4 regions of the Micromonospora sp. NPDC047730 genome follow, and region 1 is predicted to be linked to each of the others. Evidence: riboswitches for the same ligand, from Rfam matches in the RefSeq annotation. Region 1 holds a riboswitch; each other region holds the start of a gene.
What was found. Region 1 has a riboswitch for cyclic di-AMP ahead of ACGF5G_RS26885 (C39 family peptidase). Riboswitches for the same ligand answer to the same signal wherever they lie in the genome.
Positions count from the first base shown of each region.

Region 1 (5,422 bases):
GCGGACGCGGACGTGCGCGGGCGGCGGTCGCCGTGGCGGTCCCGGCCGATGGTCTGGCTCGGCGAGGTCTCCTTCGCCTTCTACCTGGTGCACGTGCTGGTGATGGTGACCGTGCTCCGGCTCACCGGCGACTGGGGCGTCGGGTACCGCGGCTGGTGGGGGCTGGCCGCGGTGCTCGGCTTCCTGCTGGCCAACCTGGCCCTCGCCGGAGCGTTGCACCGCTTCGTCGAGACGCCGATGATGCGGCTGCTCGGCCCGCGCCGCCCGGCCCGGGCGACGCCGCCGGTCGAAGGTGTGGCCGCCCCGCGGCAGCGACCAGGGGAGCGAGCGCCGGCCGTGCCGGGGGAGCGGGGACGCGTCGTGCCGCGCCCCCGGCACGCCGAGCCGGAGGCGGACCGCCGACCGGCGTACGTCGAGTCCCGTGCGACGGCCGGCCGGCCGCGCCCCCGGGCGTAGGACGATCGCGTCCACTGACACAGGTCGACCCACTGGGGCGGCCGGACCACCCGTCCACCCTGGCCCGTGCGGTCCTCCGGTGGACGGCCGGGCGCGCAGTGCACCGGTCCGGAGGGCCGCCGAGACCGCCGCAGACGGGACACGCCGGGCGGCGATGCGGACCGGCGGCATCGGCGGTAGCGTGGTCGCGTGCTTCCCGTCGCGCTCACCTGTCCCCTGTGGTGGGTGGCGCGGTGGGCCGCGCGGCTGCTGACCGGCCTCGCCGTCGCGGTCGCGTTCGCCGTCGGCGCCGGGGCCCTTTCCGCCGCCGCCTCGGCCCAGGCCGGAGTTTCCGCGACCGACACCTGGGCGCCCCCGGCTGACGCCTGGGCGCCCCCGGCCCCGGCGTTCCCCGTCACGCTGGCACCCGCCGACCCGCCCGTGGCGGTCGCCGACCACCGCGTCCTCTCCGACGGTGCCGCCGTCGACCGGGCCGCTGCCGTCGACCGGGCCGCCGCTGGCCCCGGCCACCCCGCCGCTCCGGCCGACCCGGGTGAGGCCGCCGGGGCCGTCACCCCCGGCCCGGCCCCCGCGCCGGGCGGGCACACCCCCGGCGCGGCCGGCCCCCGGGGCCCGCCGCACGTTTGATCCGCACCATCCCGCGGGGCACGCGCGCCCCGCGACCACGCCCGCCGCACGGCGTAGGAAGGGCTCCTTCCGCTATCGCAGGCGTTGACAGGTGCCCGTCCTCCGCTCTCCACCACCCGCGCCCGTCCCGGCGGCGGGGCGTGGCACCGCCACGCCCCGCCACCCGGGCGCCGCGTGCGACCCGCTGACGCACTCGCTCCCCGTGAGGTGCCGACCATGGAGACCGTCGTCTACCAGTTCCTGATCGAGGTGCCGCGGGCCGCCGCCATCTGGTCCGCCCTGCTCCTGCTGGCCCTGACCGTGCTCGCCGTGCTGGTCGCCCGCCCCGAGCGGCTTTGTCCGGCCGACGAGCCGGTCGCCCCGCCCGCGGTCGACCCCGTGGCGGAGGCGGCCGACCTGCGCCGCTACGCCGAGGAGGTGGCCGTCGCGGCGGGCCGGGCCGCCCGCACCGCCCGGCGGTGGCGGGCCGACTGGCTCGCCGCCCAGGAGGAGGCCGACCGGGCCTGGCGGGCGTACGACGAGGCGGAGACCGCCGCCCGCCGCTTCACCGGGGCCGCCGCCCTGCCCGCCCCGCGCACCCCGCGCACGCCCGCCGAGTACGCCGCCCGCGAGCGCTGGCTGCACCACGCGGCGGTGGCGGCCCACTGGCGCGGCGACCTCTCCACCCGCCAACTCCGCGAGGTGTTCGGCCGCCGGGTCGGCTGGGATCCCCGCCGGCACCCGGTCGAGCAGGAGATCGCGCTGGCCCGGGCGGTACGCGACGCGAAGCGGGCCGCCCACCGGGCCGCCGCCGAGCGGGAACGGGCGGCGTGGCGGGACGCCGACCTGGCCGCCGAGGCGGCGCGGGCCCTGGCCGGGGAGGCGTACGCCGCAGCGGTCCGGCTCCGGCCGGGCCGGCTCCCGGCGGCCCGGCCGGTCTCCGCCGGGCGTCGGCCCGCGCTCGCCGCGCGCTGGCGGCCCGCGCGGGTGGGCTGACACCGCCGGGGGTCGGCCCGCGCTCGCCGCGCGCTGGCGGCCCGCGCGGGTGGGCTGACACCGCCGGGGGTCGGCCCGCGCTCGCCGCGCGCTGGCGGACCGCGCGGGTGGGCTGACACCGCCGGGCAATTTCGTGACGCCGGTCATAGCGGCGCCGAACCGGTCATCCGGCGCGGCCCGGCCGATTCCCGCCGACGATTCCGCGCCGATGTCCGCCGCTCGTCCGGTTGTCGACGCAAGGTGCGTCAGGAAACGGTCGTCCCATTGAGTCGCGTCAGTGCCGAGCTGACCGCAAAAAAAGTCCGGAGATCAAGGTTTAGGCAGGTGGGAGCGGGTTGGCAGGGCGCGGGCCGGCCAGTAGTGTCGGCCCGTCCGGTGCGGTAACCGATCGCAAGAGGCGACGCCGCGCCGACCCGCCTAATCGTGAACAGGCGAGCCGGGGACCCAGTGCAACATCGGGGTGAATCCGCGGGCCACGGCCCGCGGTAGGGCGTTCTTCCCGCCCGAATCCGTCAGCTAACCCGGTCGGCGGCGTCGGAAGGAGTTCCATCCCCGTGCAGCACCCACCCGCCCCCCGGTCGTTCCGGCGCCTCCACGGCGCCGCGGTGCCCGCGCTCGCCCGTCCGCACGCCGCGAGCTGACCCACCGGTCACCGCCCGTCGCCCGGCATCCCGGGCGCATCCCCTGAGTGGTCCACCACCGCCGGACGCCGTCCGCGCGGTCGGTCCCCCCTGCGCGGACCGGCGGCCGCTCACCCCCCGAGCCCGTGGAGGAAACCGTGAAGCACCACCTCAAGCGTCAGCTCCGTCGCCTCACGTCCGAGCGTCCGTACCAGGTGGCCGCCGCGTCGGCCGCGGCGCTCGTGCTCGCGTCGGGCACCGGCGCGTTGCTGGCCGGCACCGACGAGGCACCCGCCGCCGCACAGGCCCCGGTGGCCGTGAGCGAGCTGCGGGACGGCAGCGTCGCCTCGCGCGGCGACGCCCGCGTCGCGACCGCCCCGTCGACCGGCGCCCCGGCCGCGTCCAGCGCCGCTCCGTCGGCCAGCGCCACCAGCGCCGCCCCGAACCCGGACCTGACCCGCAAGCCGGAGCCGCCGAAGCCGCCGAAGGCGAAGTCCCTGGACTACGACTACCAGGCCCAGACCACCTTCTACAACTGCGGTCCGGCCGCCGTCCGGCACGCCCTCAGCGCCGCCGGCATCGCGCGCAGCCAGGACGCCCTCGGCGCCCAGCTGGGCACCGACGAGATGGGCACCGACTCGGCCGAGGACACCACCCGGGTGCTGAACGCGACGGTGAAGGGTGACCCGTACCGGACCCGGATGATCCCGGGCGGTGCCGCGACCCCGGCGCAGATGGACCAGCTCCAGGCCGACGTGGTCGCCGCCATCACGGACGGGCGGGGTGTCGTGGTGAACGTCGCCGGCAGCGCCACCGACACCGACGGCGGCTGGCACTCGTTCCCCGGCGGCCACTACATCGCCGTCGTGGGCTACCAGGACGAGGGCCGGCAGGTGAAGATCGCCGACTCGGCGAACCCGGCGACCGCGTCGTACTGGATGTCCACCATCGCCCTGGCGAACTGGGCCGCCACCCGCGGCTACTCCGCCTGAGAAAGACACCCGTCGGGCGTCGGCTCCCCACCCCGGGAGCCGGCGCCCGATGTCGTCTCCGGGTCACGGCCCTCGCCGGGGCGTACGGCGGGTGGCACACTGCGGCCTATGGCCGACGAATCGGGTGACCGGGACGGCCGGCGCGTCCTGCTGCTGCTGCACGGCATGGGCGCGACCGGGGACGTGTGGCTGCCCTGGGCGCCGCTGCTGGAGCGCCGGTGGGCGGGGCGGTGGCTGGCGCCGGACCTCGCCGGCCACGGCTGGTCGCCGCCGCTGTCGGCGTACTCGTTCGCCGGGCTGGCCGACCGGGTCGCCGCGGGGCTCGCGGCGGGGGACCGGCTCGTCGTGCTGGGGCACTCCCTCGGCGGCGTGGTCGGGCTGGCGCTGGCCGCCCGCCGCGCCGGGCTGCCGGTCGACGCCGTGGTCGGGCTCGGCATCAAGGCCGTCTGGTCCCCGGCCGAGCTGGCGAAGGCCGGGGAGCTGGCCGCCCGACCGGTGACCTGGTTCGCCAGCCGGGACGAGGCGGCCCGCCGGTACCTGCGGGTGGCCGGCCTGACCGGGCTCTTCGCGCCGGACCACCCGGTGGTCGAGGCCGGGCTGCGGCAGGTCGACGGCCGCTGGCGGCTGGCGATGGACCCCGCCGCGTTCGGGGTGGGGGAGCCGGACCTGCGGGCCCTGCTGGCGGCGACGGACGTGCCGGTGCTGCTGGCCCGCGGCGAGCACGACCCCATGGTCACCGACGCCCAGCTCAAGGAGCTGGGCGTGCCGGTCGCCACCCTGCCCGGCCTGGGCCACAACGCCCACGTCGAGGCCCCCGAGGCCGTCCTGGAGCTGGTCGACCCGTACCGCTGACCCGCGAGGTGCCGGCCGGTCAGGTGGTGGGGGAGAGGGTCGCCTCGTCCGGCTCGACCGGCAGGCCGGTCCCGCCGACGGCGCGCGGCGTCGGCGGGTTCCAGTCCGCGTCGAGCAGCCGCCGCGCGGCGCCCAGGAACGCCTCGGCGTACGACTCGGCCGGGAAGTCGCCCAGGTAGCGGCTCCGGGTGGCCCAGCGGGCGGCGGCGAGCGGGTCGGTGTCGAGCAGCGCGGCCAGCACCTCGTCCACGTTGGACATGTCGCGACGCAGCACGTAGCCCGAGCCGGCCAGCGGGAACCGCTCGGCGAACCGGTCGCCCTCGTCGCCCATGTCGGTGACCGCGTACGGCTTGCCGGAGTAGAGGTAGTCGGAGATCACCCCGGACACGTCGGAGACCAGCGCGTCCGAGCGGTTCACGCACTCTGTCAGGGTCAGCTCGCGGGCGGCGGCGCCGAAGGCGTGCTGCCGGCCACTCCGGGCCCGGTCCGCGGCCAGCAGCTCCGTGAGCCGGCCGAGCTGCCGCGCCGAGGCCGGGTTCTGCGAGGTGTACGGGTGGGCCCGCAGGATCACCGTCGCGCCCCGCGCCAGCAGCCCGCGCAGCAGCGCCTCGGCCACCGGCAGGGAGCAGTAGTTGGCGTCCGCGTGGTGGCCCGTCCAGGTCGGCGTGTAGAGCACCGTGGGGTTCGGCAGGCCGCGCACCGGCTCCGGGCGGACCTCGATCGACTCGACCTGCGGCCGGCCGACCACCACGAACTTCTCCGCCGGGATGTCCACGCCCGCGCGGGCGTACCGGTCGACGGCGGCCTGACCGGCGACGAAGATCCGGTCGAAGATGGCGGAGACCGGGTTGGCGCTGGGCGCCTTGTCGCTGTCGCCGTGGTGCAGCTGGACGTGGGTGA
Region 1 is NZ_JBIDCU010000014.1:107,823-113,244, reverse strand. It holds gene ACGF5G_RS26900 (acyltransferase family protein) at 1-456, shown strand, start outside; gene ACGF5G_RS26895 (hypothetical protein) at 646-1,083, shown strand; gene ACGF5G_RS26890 (hypothetical protein) at 1,300-2,058, shown strand; cyclic di-AMP (ydaO/yuaA leader) riboswitch at 2,463-2,604, shown strand; gene ACGF5G_RS26885 (C39 family peptidase) at 2,825-3,670, shown strand; gene ACGF5G_RS26880 (alpha/beta fold hydrolase) at 3,779-4,522, shown strand; gene ACGF5G_RS26875 (CDP-glycerol glycerophosphotransferase family protein) at 4,542-5,422, opposite strand, start outside.

Region 2 (5,422 bases), on a different contig from region 1:
GAAGATCAACCGGGTGACGAACCCCTCGTGGTACCCGATCGTGCAGGGCTCCTCGGCCGAGCGGCAGATGAAGACCTCGCTGCGCGAGGGCGGCAAGAACACCCTCAACGTCTACCTGGGCGAGCTGAGCAACGACCTGCTCGGCTGGGCGACCTTCCCGACCCGGAAGCTGAGCAGCATGGACGGCGTCGTCGTGCTGAGCGAGTCGCTGCCGGGCGGCACGGCCACCAACTACAACCAGGGCGACACCGGCACCCACGAGGTCGGCCACTGGCTGAACCTCTACCACACCTTCCAGGGCGGCTGCTCCGGCTCGGGTGACAGCGTCAGCGACACCGCGCCCGAGGCATCCCCGGCGTTCCAGTGCCCGACCGGCCGGGACACCTGCACCGCCCCGGGCGTCGACCCGATCACCAACTTCATGGACTACACCTACGACTCCTGCATGCACCAGTTCACGGCCGGGCAGGCCAGCCGCATGCTGACCGCCTGGAACGCGTACCGCGCGGCGTAGTTCCCCCGCACGACCGGTGCCGGCTCCGCTCGACGGGGCCGGCGCCGTCGTCTTCGGGGCGGGGTGGGGGCGGTGCGGCGCCCCGGACGGGGACGGCCCGGGGCGCCGCACCGCGTCTCAGGCGGCCGGGCGGGCGGCGAGGCTGCCACCACTCCCGGACCGCGTCTCGGGCACCGCGGCGGTGCCGGCGGCGGCCGCACCGGGGTCGAGCCAGACCTGGACGGCGGGGCGGCCGTGCCCCTCGCCGGCGCCGCCCGCGACGCCCGGCTCCCGACGGGCGAGCATCGCCACGTCGACGGTGAACTCGAACAGCCGCCAGTCGACCTGCGGCGCGGCCCGGTGGCTGCGGGCCAGCCGGGCGACCCGGGCCGGGTCGGTGACCGGCCGGGCGTGGCCGGCGACGTAGGCCTCGTCGTCACTCTCCTCGGGCGGGAAGGAGTGCAGGGCGTAGCGGCCGTCGCGCTCCAGGTCGCGCCGCTTCGGCGAGTCGACCACGAAGCAGAAGAGCCCCTCATCGGTGATCACCGGAGAGACGGGGTGGACCCGGGGCCCGCCGTCGGCGCGGACGGTGGCCAGGTAGCCGAAGCCCGGCCCGTACTGCTGCATGAGGGAGCGGATCCCGTCGGCGAGGCGGGGCTCGTCGGCGGCGAATTCGGACCAGGAAGCCATGCCGACATTCTATCGAACACGTGTACGAACAGGTAGTCCGACACGCAGGCCACGCACATCGCTCGCTAAGGTGGTGCGATGCTGCTCTCCGACCGCGACCTGGTCTCCGAGATCAAGGCGGGCACGCTCGCGCTGGAGCCGTTCGAGCCCACGCTGGTGCAACCGTCCAGCATCGACGTACGCCTGGACAAGCTCTTCCGGGTCTTCAACAACCACCTCTACACCCACATCGACCCGGCGATGCAGCAGGACGACCTGACGTCGATGGTCGAGGTGCCCGAGGGCGAGCCGTTCGTGCTGCACCCGGGCGAGTTCGTGCTCGCCTCGACGCTGGAGGTGATCTCCCTCGGCGACCAGCTCGCCGGGCGGCTGGAGGGCAAGTCGAGCCTGGGACGGCTCGGCCTGCTCACCCACTCCACCGCGGGCTTCATCGACCCGGGCTTCTCCGGCCACGTGACGCTGGAGCTGTCCAACGTGGCCAACCTGCCCATCACCCTCTGGCCGGGCATGAAGATCGGTCAGCTCTGCATCTTCCGGCTCTCGTCGCCGGCCGAGCACCCGTACGGCTCGGCCGTCTACGGCTCGCGCTACCAGGGGCAGCGCGGCCCGACCCCGAGCCGCTCCTGGCAGCACTGGCGCACCTGGCCGACCCGCTGACCCGAAGGTCGCCGGTTAGGAAGGGGCCCTTCCTCTACCGAATGCGTTAGGAAGGGCCCCTTCCTTACACCTCAGCCGGGGCGGCCGTAACTGTGGATCGGGCCGTCGTCGACCTTCTTCATCTTGACCGGCACCCCGGCTCGGGAGGCGTGCACCACCCAGCCCCCGCCGACGTACATGCCGACGTGGTGCAGGTCGCTGTAGTAGAAGACCAGGTCTCCCGGGCGCAGCTCGCCCCGGGTGACGGTCGCGGTGACCCGGCGCTGCTGCGCGGCGTTGTGCGGGAGCGATACCCCGGCCTTCGCCCAGGCGGCGAGCATCAGGCCCGAGCAGTCGTACGCGTTCGGGCCCTCGGCGCCCCAGACGTAGGGCTTGCCGATCTGGGCGCAGGCGAACTTGACCGCGGTGCCGGCACCGCCACCCGGGTAGCTGGCCGGGCAGGGGGCGGGGCGCAGCGAACCGCCGCCGCCGCTGCCGTAGATCCGCAGCCGCAGCTTCTGCAGCCGGTCGATCTCGGCGTTGATCTGTTTCTTCTTCGCGGCGAGCTGGGCCTCCGTCCGGCCGAGTTGGACGACCATCTCGTCGAGCGGGGCCTTCTTCTCGGCCAGCCGGTCGCGCAGCTCGGCGACCTGCCGCACGTCCTGCTGCTGGTGCTGGGCGAACCGGTCGAGCAGTTCGAGCTGGCCGACCATCTGGTCGGGCGAGCGGCTGCCCAGCAGGGCGTTGACGGCGGAGACGTTCTCGCCCTTGTAGGCGCGGACGGCCAGCGCGCTGACCTCCTCCATCGCCTGCTCGACCTGCCGTTCCAAGGGCTCGATCTGCTTGGCGAGGGCGTCGGCCTGCCTGCGCTTGGCGGCCAGGTCCTGGCGGGTGGCGTTGTGCCGTTCGATGATCGGTTCGAGCTTGTTCCAGTCCTCGTCGATCTGGCGCTCGATCTCGGCGACCGTCGGTTCGGCGTGGGCCGCCGTGGCGCCGCCGGTCAGGACGACGGCGAACGCGGCCAAGGCGGCGAGGGCGGTGGTGCAGCGGTACCAGCGTGGGCGCGGCGCAGCCGTCGTCGGGCCGGCGGGTGCCGACCGTGCCGACGGTGGCCGCGGGGCATGGTGTGCCACCGGGCTCCGTACTCCTTCTTCCCGTACCGCCTACCGGGTTAGCTGACGGGTTCGGGCGGGAAGGGGACGCCCTACCGCAGGTGCTGCGGATTCACCCCGGGGTACCTGGGTCCCCGGCTCGCTCGGGAGCGACTCGGCGGTGTCGGACCGTTACCGCCCGGATGGACGGACTGTCGCCGGCCGACGAATGACCAGAGTAGAGATGGTCGTTATCGATCCGCAACCCATCGCGCCGTGACACACCGTACTCATGCGGGCCGGTGGAGCGTGTCACTCGGGGCGACGAAATTTTCCTTCTTCGGTAAGTGACGCATGGAAAGGTATTGACCGGAGGTGGCGCCCGGGGCGAAGGTGGCCCCACATTCGCCCGTCCGACCTGGGGGTCTGATGCACCTGTCAGCGACATCGAGGAGCAGACGCGTCCTGCTGGCCGCCGCCGTGGCGGCCGCCCTGGCGGCGACGCCGCTCACCGCCGCCGGAACCGCCGCCGCCGCGCCGACGACCGACCGGCAGCAGCAGTACGCCGCCGCGGCGGCGGAGTACGGCGTGCCGGAGAGCGTCCTGCTCGGAGTCTCCTACCTGCAGTCCCGCTGGGACACCAACGCCGGAACGCCGAGCACCAGCGGCGGCTTCGGACCGATGCACCTCACCGACGCGGAGTACGTCGCCGCCCTGCCCGGGGGTACCCACCACGACGACGGCACCGAGGACCCGCGGGGCGACGACTCCCGCCCGTCCCTGGCCGAGGCGCACGAGCCACCGGACACCCCGCCGCCCGCCGAGGCCTCGCTGCGGACGCTCGACGCCGCCGCCGAGCTGACCGGCGCCAGCGAGGAGGCGCTGCGGACGGACGTCACGGCGAACATCCGGGGCGGCGCGGCGCTGCTGGCCGCGTACCAGAAGCAGATCGGCGCCCCGGTCGGCGCCGACACCGACCCGGCGGCCTGGTACGGCGCGGTGGCCCGCTACTCCGGCGCGGACAGCGCCGACGCCGCGGCGGCCTTCGCCAACGAGGTGTACGCCACCATCGGCGCCGGCGACAGCCGGCTGACCGACGACGGACAGCGGGTCACCCTCGCCGCCCGCGCGGTGCAGCCGGAACGCTCCTGGCTCGACCAGCTGGGCCTGCGCAAGGTCGCCCGGCCCGACGGGCTGGAGTGCCCCGACACGATCTCCTGCGAGTGGATCCCGGCGCCCTACGTGCAGTACGGCCCGACCGTGGGTGACTACGGCAACCACGACCTCGCCGACCGGCCGGCCCAGCAGAAGATCGAGTACATCGTCATCCACGACACCGAGGGCTACTTCGGGCCCAGCGTCAACCTCGTCAAGGACCCGAGGCGGGTGGGCTGGCACTACACCCTGCGCTCGGTGGACGGCCACATCGCCCAGCACATCAAGACCAAGAACGTCGGCTGGCACGCCGGAAACTGGTACGTGAACGCCAAGTCCATCGGCCTGGAGCACGAGGGCTTCGCGGGGCACGGCACCTGGTACACCGAGGCGATGTACCGCACCTCCGCCAAGCTGGTCCGCCACCTGGCGCTGCGGTACAACATCCCGCTGGACCGGCAGCACATCGTCGGTCACGACAACGTCCCCGGCACCGTCGCCTCGACCGTGCGCGGCATGCACTGGGACCCGGGCCCGTACTGGGACTGGTCGCACTACTTCGACCTGCTCAAGGCGCCGTTCACGTCGACCGCCACGCCGCAGACGGGGCTCGTCACCATCGACCCCGACTTCGCCACCAACCAGCCGCAGTTCACCGGCTGCAACCGGCAGCCGCCGGGCGTGCCGAACCCGCCCCCGCCGGTGGCTCCCTGCCCGCTGCGCGGCTCGTCCGCGGTGATCCTGCACAGCGCGCCGAGCCACGACGCGCCGCTGGTCAACGACATCGCGCTGCGGCCCGACGGCACCCCGAACACCATGTACATCTCCGACCACGGCGCCCGGGCCTCCGCCGGGCAGACGTACGCCCTGGCCGAGGTGCGGGGGGACTGGACCGCGATCTGGTACCTCGGCCAGAAGGCGTGGTTCCACAACCCCGCCTCGAAGCCGACCGCGAAGTGGTCCGTGGGCTTCGTGGTGACCCCGAAGGACGGCAGGGCCACCATCCCGGTCTACGGCCGGGCCTACCCGGAGCAGGCCGCCTACCCGGCCGGCGTGCCCTACCAGCCGATCTCCCCGCTCCAGTACACCCTCTCGGCCGGCCAGCGGTACGCCGTCGGCACGGTGCTCCCCGGCGAGTACTACCGGGCCGTCACGTTCGACGGGTCGTCGCCGGGTGACTGGACGGTGATCCGCGGCGAGAACAGGTACGTGCAGATCCAGTTCGGCCACCGGGTCATGTACGTCAACCTGGACGACGTGAACGTGCTGCCCTCCGCGCTGGACGCGCCCCGCTGACCCACCGCTCGCCCGGGCTGGCGCAGGCCGTCCCCGAGCACGACGAGGGCCCCCGGTCTAC
Region 2 is NZ_JBIDCU010000002.1:335,471-340,892, reverse strand. It holds gene ACGF5G_RS07035 (zinc metalloprotease) at 1-514, shown strand, start outside; gene ACGF5G_RS07030 (pyridoxamine 5'-phosphate oxidase family protein) at 632-1,183, opposite strand; gene dcd (dCTP deaminase) at 1,262-1,840, shown strand; gene ACGF5G_RS07020 (NlpC/P60 family protein) at 1,912-2,844, opposite strand; cyclic di-AMP (ydaO/yuaA leader) riboswitch at 2,965-3,101, opposite strand; gene ACGF5G_RS07015 (N-acetylmuramoyl-L-alanine amidase) at 3,340-5,361, shown strand.
Region 2: another riboswitch for cyclic di-AMP. It lies ahead of ACGF5G_RS07020 (NlpC/P60 family protein); the one in region 1 lies ahead of ACGF5G_RS26885 (C39 family peptidase).

Region 3 (5,422 bases), on a different contig from region 1:
GTTCCCCACGCCGGGCGGTCCGGAGCAGGCGCTCGCCGAGTTGCAGGCCGGCAACCGCCGGTTCGTCACCGGCACCCCCCGCCACCCCAACCAGGACGCCGGGCACCGTGCCGCGGTCGCGGACGGGCAGCACCCGTTCGCGGTGATCGTCGGTTGCTCCGACTCCCGGCTCGCCGCGGAGATCATCTTTGACCGCGGCCTCGGCGACCTCTTCGTGGTACGCACCGCCGGGCACACGGTCGGCCCCGAGGTGCTGGGCAGCGTCGAGTACGCCGTGACGGTCCTGCGCACACCGCTGGTGGTGGTGCTCGGGCACGACTCCTGCGGGGCGGTCCAGGCGGCCCGTACGGCGGACGCCACCGGCACGTCCCCGGCCGGGCACCTGGGCGCCGTGGTGGACGCCGTGGTGCCCAGCCTGCGCCGCGCCGCCGCCGAGGGCGTGGACGACATCGACCGCATCGTCGACATCCACATCGCGCAGACCGTCGAGGCGATGCTGGACAGGTCGGCCGTGCTCGCCGCCGAGGTGGCCGCCGGGCGCTGCGCCGTCGTGGGCATGTCGTACCGGCTGGCGGCCGGCGAGGCTCGGGCGGTGACCGCCGTGTCCGCCGGCGAGGCGCGGGGGGGCGCCGAGGTGGCCAACGGGTCGGGCGCGGTCGACGGGGCGCAGCCTGCCGTCAGTGCAGCCCTCGCCTGACCCGTTCCTTCGCTCGGCCCGGCCCGGGACGCCGACGCCCGTCGACGGGGGCCAACGGACGCCGAGTGGGCCTCAACCGCCCACGGGTCCCAGAAGCGCCGAGAGCGCCGACAGGGCCCACAGCTGTCCGGACCGGGCCGCGCGACGCCGGAGCGGGTCGCAGAGACGCCGACAGCGCCCGAGAGGGCTTACAGATGCCGGCAGGGCCCAGAGACGCCGACAGGGCCGCCCCGCAGGCGCGGGGCGGCCCTGTCGTTGGCTGCGTCAGAGCAGGGATACGTGCACGTGGTCCGTATGGTTCGACGGGCCGCTGTAGGACTTCCAGCCGGTCGCCGGGAACCAGATCTGCCGGTTCCAGATCACGTAGTAGATGCCGAGCCGGTCGGCGTTGCGGACCAGGAACGCGGTCAGGTTGTTGCCGTACATGTAGGTGTCGTCGTTGTGCCAGGGGGAGAAGCCGCTTCTCTGCAGCGACCAGTCGCAGGCCCGGCCCTTCGGATGCTCGTACGGCCCGCCGGAGCGGTAACAGCCGACGAAGCGGTTGAAGCCGGCCCGCTTGACCTCCTTGTACATGTGCAGGGTGCGCGCGGTGATGCAGCCGGAGGTGGTGGGGTCGTTCTCGGTGCAGGACAGGGGCTTCCAGTCGCCGTCGGCGGTACGACCCGGTGCCATCCGGGCCACCGGCGAGGTGGCGACCACCTTGCCGCCGGTCAGCCCTCTGCCGCCGACCAGTGCGAGCGCCTTCTCCGCGTCGCGCTTGCCGCGGGCCATCTCGTTGGTCAGCTTCTGCTGCTCGCGGACCTCGGCGTCGAGCGCCAGCTTGGCCTGCTCGGCGCGGGTCTTGACCGCGTTCACCTCGGCGAGCTTCTTGGCATTGACCAGGTTCAGCTCGTCGAGGGCGGCGGCGCGCTTGACGAACGAGTCGGGGCTGGCGGTGTCCAGCAGCATCGACACCGCGCCGATCCGCCCGGTCCGGTAGGACTGGGCGGCGATCTGGCTCACCTGCGGGGCCAGTGCTGCCAGGTCGGCCTGCGCCCGGTCGACCTCCAGGGCCAGTTCCAGTTGGCGCTTCTTCGACTTCGCGAGCTTCGCCTTGGCCTGGACGTAGCTGCGGTTCCGCGTCTCGATCAGGTCGTTGAGCAGCTTGGGCTCGTCGTCCCCGTGGCCGGAGGGTTGGGCCGGTGGGGTGGGTGCGGCCGCCGCCGGGAGAGGCCCGGCGAAGACGGCCAGGGCGGCGATCACGGCCACCACAGGTGTCAACCAGCGGCGTAGGGGTGCCGTCACAGTTTTCCCTTCCGTCGACCGCCGACCGGGTTAGCTGACGGGTTCGGGGCGGAAGTGGCCCCTACCGCTGTCGCGGATTCACCCCACGTGCCTGGGTCCCCGGCTCGCCTGGCGGCGATTGGGCGGCGGCACCGCAGGCGCCGCTGCGCGCCTTCGGCGGTGACCGGCAGCGAGGTTACCCGAGAGCCCTCCCGGGGATCTACGTCCCTAAGCCGACTAAATGCGTTATTTCGTAACGGCGGAGGGTGACCAGTGACGCGTTTATCAGGCGGGACGTCCTGATCGGTCACGCTGAGGAGTTTCACCATGCGGTGTCCGTGCTCCCGTTTCGGTCGGGCCACCCGGCGGGGGCGGCGGAGGGGGTGTTTCCGGCGCGCGGCCCGCTGAGGGCCTCCAGCGCCTCGGACCGGTCGGCCGCCGGCCGGGGGGCCGGCGGGGTCGGGGGTGCGCCGCGGTCGGCGGACTCCCCGCCGCGCCGGCCGGCCGTGGTCACCACGGCCGCGAGCCCGGTGGTCAGCGGCACGGCGGCGATCAGGCCCAGGGTGGCGACCGCGCTGCGGACGATCTCCTGGGCCAGGAACTCGCTGGTCAGGATCTGGCTCACCGCCCGGGAGTCGGCGGTCAGCAGGAGCAGCACCGGCAGCGAGGCCCCGGCGTACGCCAGCACGATGGTGTTCACCGTCGAGGCGATGTGCGCGCGGCCGACCCGGGTGGCCGCGCGGTACAGCTGCATCCGGGACAGCCCCGGGTTGGCGTGCGCCAGCTCGGTGACCGTCGCGGCCTGTGTCACGGTGACGTCGTCGAGCACGCCGAGCGAGCCGATGATGATCCCGGCGAGCAGCAGGCCGTGCAGGTCGACGTCGGCCTGGAACATCGACAGCGTGGTGGCGTCCTCGGTGCCGAACCCGGTCAGGTGGGTCGCCGCGGTGGCGATCGTGCCGAGCACGCCCGTCAGCACCAGGCTGCCCAGCGTGCCGAGCACGGCGACCGAGGTCTGCGCGGTCACCCCGTGCGTCAGGTAGAGCACCACGAACATGATCAGTGCCGCGCCGACGACCGCGACCAGCAGCGGTGGGCTGCCGGCGCTGATGCCGGGCAGCACGAAGGTCAGCAGGATGGCGAAGCTGGCCGCCAGGCCGGCCAGCGCCGCGAGCCCCCGCCACCGCCCGAACGCGACGATCGCGGCGGCGAACAGCACCACCAGCCAGAGCAGCGGCTTGCCGCGCTGGTGCTCGGCGATGTTGTAGGCGCTCGCCGAGGGGTCGGCGGGATCGGTGAGCTGGACCAGGATGATCTCGTCGCCGACCGCGACCGTCGGCGCCCCCGGCCCTGCCGGTACGGGCGTCTCCACCTGCTGGCCGGCGTCGGGGCCGTCGTCGACGCGTACGGTCACGGTGCCGCAGGGGCCCTCCGGGGCACCCTCCGGCGCCTCCGGGGTGGGCGGGCACGGCTCCGTCACCACCCGGGTCACCGTGCCGTGGTGGCGGGGCGGATCGGTGCCGGGCGCGGCGTCCGGGGCGTCCCACGGCCAGAGCAGCAGGGCCGCGATCAGGGTGGCGACGAACAGGGGCACCACCGTCGCGACGAGGATCCGTCGCACCCTCGGCGGGGCGGACGGTGCGGGACGGGTGTGGTCGGCGCCCATCGAGTGTCTCCCAACGAGTCCAGGGCGGGGTGCGTGCCGGCGGGCCGGTCGGTTCGGCGTGCCCGGGTGACCGCCGCGGCGGATCGCCCTGGGGTGTCGGTCCGGTCACGCACCGCGACGGCCCGGCCCGGCCGGTCGCGGTCGCTCGAAACCGCCGCCCGGTCGGGGCGACGGTGCGGGCGGCGCGGAGTGCGGAGGGCCACCGGCCGAATGGTAGCCATCCCGACATCCGGCCGCAGGTCGTGAGGGCTGGTGTCGGCCGCGGTCCGTCCCGTCCGGCAGCCGCCGGTCACCACCATGTCACTGTCGGGTGGCGGCCGGGCGGCCCTCCCGTGGTGGCCTGATGGCGGTCTCGTTCGGGGCGGATTCGCCGTCGGGTGCGCCGGTCGCCCCCGGACGCACCGGCCCCGGGGACTACCGTGGTCGGTGTGCGGGCGGCGGCGACAGTGACGGCGGGGCGATGGGCCCGGCTGCTGCTGCTCGTCGGCACACTGTTCGGCCTGGCCGCGATGCACACCCTCGGCCACGGCTCGCACTCCGTGGGCCATCCCGCCGAGGTTTCCGCGCAGGCCGTCGCCGCGGCCGGTGGGCACGGCGGCGCGGCGCAGGCGCTGCCCCGCCACGACACCGCCGCGCCGCTCCGTCAGGTCACCGCCGCGCTGCCCCGCCACGACACCGCCGCGCCGCTCGGTCAGGACCCCGCCATCGCGTACGTCGTCCCGGCGGCGCCGTCCGGCGTGGTGGGCTGCCCGGGCGACTGCCCGCACGAGCGGTTCCTCCCGTCCGGCGGGGCGGGCGGCGAGCTGCCTTGGTGGGGCGTGTGCCTGGCGGTGCTGGGCGCGCTCGCCGCTGCGCTGCTGCTCGCCGTGCTGCTGCTGGCCGGCGCACAGGCCGTCGGCCCGGCGGGCCAGGGGTCGGGCGGGCCGGCCCGGTCGCCCCGTGCCCCGCCGTCCCGGCCGGTCGGCCTGCGACTCGCCACGGTCTCGGTGCTGCGCAGATAGGACGCCCCGGCGCGGCCCGGTCAGCCGGCCCGCGTCCCCGTCCTGCTGCGTACGTTCCGATACCGAAAGGCCCAGATGTGACCACTCGTACCATCGCGCGCCGTGCCGCCCTGGCCGGCGCCACCGTCACCGCCGCCCTCGTCCTGACCGCCTGCGGCGGCGACGGGCATTCGTCCCCGGGTGCGGGGCACGGCACGCCCGCCACCAGCGGGCCGACGGCCTCCGCGTCCGGCGCGGCCACCTTCGGCGACGCCGACGCGATGTTCGCCCAGATGATGATTCCGCACCACCGGCAGGCGGTGGAGATGGCGGAGTTGGCCGCCACGCGGGCGGCGGACCCGGAGGTCAAGCGGCTCGCCGGGGAGATCAAGGCCGCCCAGGCGCCCGAGATCGCCACCATGAGCGGCTGGTTGTCGGCCTGGGGACGGCCGGTGCCGTCGCCCGGCGCCGAGACGCCGCACATGGACCACGGCATGCCCGGCATGATGTCCGACGCCGACATGGAGAAGCTGACGGCGGCCTCCGGGCGGGAGTTCGACCGGCAGTTCCTGACCATGATGATCGCTCACCACGAGGGCGCCGTCACCATGGCCCGGGACGAGCTGGCCCGGGGCGTGAACGCGGAGGCGAAGGCCCTGGCCCAGCAGATCGTCACCACCCAGCAGGCCGAGATCGACACGATGGAGAAGATCCTCGGCCGGCTCTGACCCGGGCCGCCCCGGCGCTCGCACCCTGGGGGCGCCGGGGCACCGCCGGCCGGGTCAGCCGCGCTTCATGAGGCGGCCGACGGCGGCC
Region 3 is NZ_JBIDCU010000001.1:370,062-375,483, forward strand. It holds gene ACGF5G_RS01760 (carbonic anhydrase) at 1-697, shown strand, start outside; gene ACGF5G_RS01765 (coiled-coil domain-containing protein) at 962-1,981, opposite strand; cyclic di-AMP (ydaO/yuaA leader) riboswitch at 1,985-2,116, opposite strand; gene ACGF5G_RS01770 (YibE/F family protein) at 2,283-3,626, opposite strand; gene ACGF5G_RS01775 (hypothetical protein) at 4,073-4,627, shown strand; gene ACGF5G_RS01780 (DUF305 domain-containing protein) at 4,705-5,334, shown strand; gene ACGF5G_RS01785 (metal-sensitive transcriptional regulator) at 5,389-5,422, opposite strand, start outside.
Region 3: another riboswitch for cyclic di-AMP. It lies ahead of ACGF5G_RS01765 (coiled-coil domain-containing protein); the one in region 1 lies ahead of ACGF5G_RS26885 (C39 family peptidase).

Region 4 (5,422 bases), on a different contig from region 1:
ATCGGGCGGTGTCGCGGACGCTGTCGCCCGCGGAGCTGACCGCCGAGACCAGGTTCTGCCACGCCTGGTCCGCGATCCGCTCGGGCTTGCTGCGACGATCCAGCAGATTGGTACCGAACATGGTGGGTTACCTCCTCGGGCCGAAGCCGGCGGCCACTTCGGACTTCGACGTCTCACCGGCGCGTCATGGCTCGCTCGTTCCGCCTGTGCCCAACCGGACGCCTCCGCAAACCCGCGCGGGCGCGCGGCGAGCCCGGTCACCGGGCTGGGCCCTCGCCGTGCGTCAGCGGAGCGTGACCACCGCGGTCACGCCGCGCGCGAAGTCGTCGTCATCGTCGTCGTCATCGTCACCGCCGCCGAAGCCGCAGGCCAGCACGAGGGCCAGCAACGCGCCGACACCGGCCAGCGCGGCGAGTCTCCTGATCATCGATCGTCCTTTCGTCGTGGCGCCCGTTCTCCGGGCCGATGCTAGGCAGGACGGGCAACCCGCGGGCGGTAGCGGGGCGGGCCACGCCAGGAAGTTCGGGTGCCGGGCGGTGCCGGCGGGAGACGGCTACCCTGGGTCGGCGACGCGTCAGCGGCAGCTGATCGTTGGGTGAACAAGAAGTGAAAAGTCCGGATTAGGGCGACTTGGTGCGCCCTCATCCGCGAATTGCTCATCCCGAGGGGTGGCGACCGAGGCCGTCGGAGGAATACTCTCGGTCGCGGCCCGCGTACTGATGAGGCGCCCGTCGGACGGGCGAGTGGAGGTGCTCGCGTGAGCCTGTCGATCGTGAAGTCGGTTATGCCCGGTGGTGTCATCGAGATCGCCCCCAGGGGCGAGATCGACGTCGACACCGCATACGAGGTGCGCGAGGCGATCGCCGAGGTCCTGGCCAAGGGGCGCCCCAACCGGATCGAGCTCAACATGAGGCTCGTCACCTTCATCGACTCCGTCGGCATCAGCGCGATGGTCGCCGGCTTCCAGACCGCCGAGGTGAGCGGCGTCAAGCTCGTCGTCACCGAGCCGAGTCGGTTCGTGCACCGGCAGCTCTGGGTGACCGGCCTGCTCGGCCTCTTCGGCGCCCCCGAGCCCTACTACGCCGGCGCGCCCGCCCCCGAGGTCCTCCCCGGCGCCTGACCCGCCGGCCGGGGGTCCCGCCGGTGACTGGCCGACGGTAGTCGGGCGGGCGGATCGACGGCCGGCAAACGCGCGCGGAGCGCGGCGCGCCGTTGCCAGCGCGCCGCCGGTGCGCGACGATCGGGCGACGGCGACGGTGGGGAGACGGCGTGCTCAGGCGGGATTCCTTCAGCTACACCGTCCAGGCGCGCTGTTCGCTCGCCGACGCCGCGGGGTTGCTCGCGGACCCGGCCCGGCAGCAGGACCTGCACCCGCTGATCGCCCGCGTCCGCCGGGTGTCGCCCCGTCGCGGCGCGCGGGCCAGCTATCTCATCACCGACCGGCTGGCCGTCGGGCCGCTGCGCCTGCCGGTCACCTACCGGGCCGACGTCCTGGTCGACGGGCCGGACGAGATCGTCACCGTGGCGCGGCAGTGGCCGGCCACCACGGTGCGCAACCGGACCCGACTGCGGGCCGAGCCGGACGGCGTGGTCCGGATCGACGTCGAGATCACCCTCACCGCGCCGGTCCCGCTCTTCGGCTACGCCTTCCGCCAGGCGCGCGCCGCCCACCTGGGGCTGGCGGCCCGGCTCGGCGTCGCCCTGGGCGGGCACCCGCCGGAGTCACCGCCCGCCTGAGCCGGGCATCGACGACACGGCGACATGCCCGGCCGTCGGCCGGGGAGGTGGCGGTGGGAAGGCGGTCGGCCCCGGTGACCCGCGAGCGGGCCACCGGGGCCGGGACGTCAGTAGACCGACAGGTGCACGTGGTTGGTGTGGTCGCTGGACGGGTCGCCGTTGGCGCCGCTGTACGACTTCCATCCGCTGCTGGGCAGCCAGATCTGCCTGTACCAGATCACGTAGAGCACGGCGAGCCGGTCGGCGTTCTTGACGAAGTACGCCGCCAGGTTGTTGCCGTACGTCCTGTCGCCGCCGGTGGCGTCGCCCCCGAACCCGCTCTTCTGGGCCGCGAAGTCGCAGGCCCGGCCCTTGGGGTGCTCGCCGGAGCCGCCGGGGCGGTAGCAGGAGACGTAGCGGGTGAAGCCGGCCGCCTTGGCCTGGTTGAGCGCGTGCAGGGTGCGCGGGGTGATGCAGCCGTTGGCGGGGGTGGGGTCGTTGACGCTGCACGACTCGGACGGCCAGGACCCGTCGGAGTTGCGCGGCGCCGGCTTCGCCGTCGCGGTGGAGCTGCCGCCCGGCCCGCCGCCGCTCGACTGCGACCGGTTGGCCACCGTCAGCGCCCGCTCCGCCTGGTCCTTGCGCTTGGCCATCAGCGTGACCTGCTTGCGCTGCTCCCGGATCTCGCCGTCCAGGGCCAGCTTGGTGCGGGCGGCCTGGTCACGGGTCTCCTGGAGCTCGCGGAGCGCCCGGTCCTCGTTGGCGGCCACCGCGTCGAGAGCGGCGGCCCGGTCCATGAAGCCGTCCGGCGAGCTGCTGTTGAGCAGGGCGGACACCACCCCCAGCCGGCCGGTCCGGTAGGCCACCCCGGCGATCTCGCCGACCTTGCTGCTCCGTTCGGTCAGCTCGCTCTCGGTCGCCTTGAGCTGTGTGGCGAGCTGCTGCTGCCGTTTGACCGACGTGTCCAGCGCCCGCTTGGCGTCCAGGTAGCCCTTGCTGGCGGCTTCGAGCTGGGCCCGCAGGGCGGGCGTGCCGCCCTCCTGGTCCTGGCCGGGGGCTGCGGCGAGCAGGCCGGCCCGGGAGGCGGCCGCCGCGGGGGCGGTGGTGACCGGGGCGACCGCGGCGCCGAGGGTGAGCGTCACGGCGATCAGGGCCGCCAACCGGGCGGCGCGTCGTCGTACAGGTGCCATCACTGGCATACACGTGTCCTTCCGTCAGCCGCCGACCGGGTTAGCTGACGGGTTCGGGACGGAAGATCCCTACCGCTGACGCGGATGCACCCCACGAACTTGGTTCCCCGGTTCGCCCCGCCGGGCGATTAGGCGGCGGCCACCGCCGGCACCGGTGGGTGCCGCCTGGCGGAGGCCGGAACCGAGCCTACCGGTGCCGGTGTGACTGGTGTAGCACAGGTGACTGAGGGTGCCTGTCCGCTTACCGTCAAATCCGACATAAGTCAACAATACTCTCCCAGATTTAAGGCTGTGCTCATTACCACTCAACCGACCCGCAGGCCCCGGGAGACGCCCCCGGCTCGATCTGCAACGTCGCGTGCTCGATCTGGAAGTCCTCGTGCAGGGCCGTCCGGGCTGCGGTGAGCACCGCGCCGACCTCCGCGCCCGGCGCCATGGTCAGGTGCGCCGAGGCCACCTCCATCCCGGAGGTCAGCGTCCAGACGTGCAGGTCGTGCACCTCGGCCACGCCGGGCACGGCGGCCAGCCGGTCGTGCACCCTGGCGACCTCGAGGTGCTCCGGCGCGGCCTGCACCAGGATGCGCAGCGCGGCGCGCCCGAGCCGCCAGGTGCGGGGCAGGATGAACAGCCCGATGGCCACCGCGACCAGCGGGTCCGCCCACCACCAGTCGGTGACGGCGAGCAGCAGGGCCGCGCCGATCACGCCGAGTGAGCCCAGCAGGTCGCCCAGCACCTCCAGGTATGCGCCCTGCATGTTGATGCTCTCCTTCGCCCCGGACCGCAGCAGGGCGAAGGCGGCCACGTTGGCGAGCAGGCCGAGCACGGCGACCGCGAGCATCGGGCCGGCGAGCACCTCCGGCGGGTCGCCGAACCGGCGTACGGCCTCGACGACCACGTAGACCGCGACGCCGGAGAGCAGCACGGCGTTGGCCAGGGCGGCCAGCACCTCCAGCCGGTAGAGGCCGAAGGTGCGCTGCGGGTCCGCGCCGGCGCGCCGGGTCGCGGTGATCGCCGCGAGCGCCATGCCGATGCCGAGCACGTCGGTGAACATGTGCCCGGCGTCGCTCAGCAGGGCCAGCGAGCCGGTGCGGAAGGCGGCCACCGCCTCCACCACCATCAGGGCGCCGAGCAGCGCGAACGCCGCCCAGAGGCGGCCCCGGTGGCGGTGCGCGGCATTCGCGACCGACCCGTGGTGGTGGTCATGACCTGCACCCACGCGCCCACCTTCCGTCACCCGTCCGGACCCGGTTCAATCTATGCTCACATCGCAATGTGTGCAAGTGACTGCCCGGCGGCGGCCGGGACGACTCAGCCGGTCGGGTCGACGGTGGTCAGCCGCTGGGTGGCCCGCGACAGCGCGACGTAGAGCGTCCGTACGCCCGAACCCGGGTCGGTCCGGATCTCACCCGGGGCGACCAGGACCACGCCGTCGTACTCCATGCCCTTGGCCTCCAGGCTGGTCACCACCTGCAGGCGCGGCGCGCCCAGCCCGCCCAGCCACCCGGCCACCTCGTCCCGGCGGGGCACCGGCGTGATCACGCCCACGGTGCCCTCCACCTCGGCCAGCAGCGCCGTGGCCGCCGTCACCACGGCGGTCTCCAGCTCCGCCGGCGGCACCACCAGCTCGACCGGGTCGACGCCGGTGGAGCGCACCGCCCTGGGCAGCGGGAGATCCGGGTGCAGCCGGCGGATCTCGGCCGCCGCCACCGCGAAGATCTCCGCCGAGTTGCGGTAGTTCGTGGTCAGGGTGAAGTGGTGCCGCTTGCGCCGGCCCAGCGCCTGGTCCCGGGCCCGGGTCAGCTCCTCCGGGTCGCCCGTCCACGCCGTCTGCGCCGGGTCGCCCACCACCGTCCACGAGGCCAGCCGGCCGCGCCGGCCGATCATGCGCCACTGCATCGGCGAGACGTCCTGCGACTCGTCGACCACGACGTGCGCGTACTCCCGGTAGTCCTCCGGGCGCTGCCGCGCCGCCTCGCGGGCCGCGCGCTGCCGGTCGGCGAACGTGCTCAGCTCGCGGACCCCGCCGGCCAGCTGGAACGGGTCCCGCTTCGGCCGGGCCGGCTTCATCGGCTTGCCGAGCAGCGCGTCCAGCTCGTCCAGCAGCGCGATGTCGGCGATCGTCAGCCCGGCGCGGTCCAGGCTCCGGTACGCGTCGGTCAGCAGCCGGATCTCGGCGCCGGAGAGGATCCCGCCGGCGTACCGGCGCAGCCGGTCGGGGCGGGCCAGCCAGCCCAGCACGTGCCGGGGGTGCAGCCGGGGCCACCACGCCTTGAGGAACTCCCGGAACTCCGGCCGCTCGGCGACCTCGTCCTCGAACGCGCGCTGCTCGGGCAGCCGGCCGATGCCCAGCCGACGGGCCTGCGCCCAGAGCGCGGCGAAGACGCCGTCGAAGCCGGCGCGGCGCACCTCGTTGCGGCGGGCGCCCCGGGGCATCGCCCGCTCCCGGATGGCGTCCAGCTCGCGGCGGTCCAGCCGGAGCAGCTCGCCCCGGTAGAGCAGTCGCAGCTCGGCCGGGC
Region 4 is NZ_JBIDCU010000005.1:350,901-356,322, reverse strand. It holds gene ACGF5G_RS15740 (hypothetical protein) at 1-121, opposite strand, end outside; gene ACGF5G_RS15735 (hypothetical protein) at 284-427, opposite strand; gene ACGF5G_RS15730 (STAS domain-containing protein) at 758-1,120, shown strand; gene ACGF5G_RS15725 (SRPBCC family protein) at 1,270-1,737, shown strand; gene ACGF5G_RS15720 (coiled-coil domain-containing protein) at 1,845-2,906, opposite strand; cyclic di-AMP (ydaO/yuaA leader) riboswitch at 2,920-3,051, opposite strand; gene ACGF5G_RS15715 (cation diffusion facilitator family transporter) at 3,205-4,122, opposite strand; gene ACGF5G_RS15710 (HelD family protein) at 4,215-5,422, opposite strand, start outside.
Region 4: another riboswitch for cyclic di-AMP. It lies ahead of ACGF5G_RS15720 (coiled-coil domain-containing protein); the one in region 1 lies ahead of ACGF5G_RS26885 (C39 family peptidase).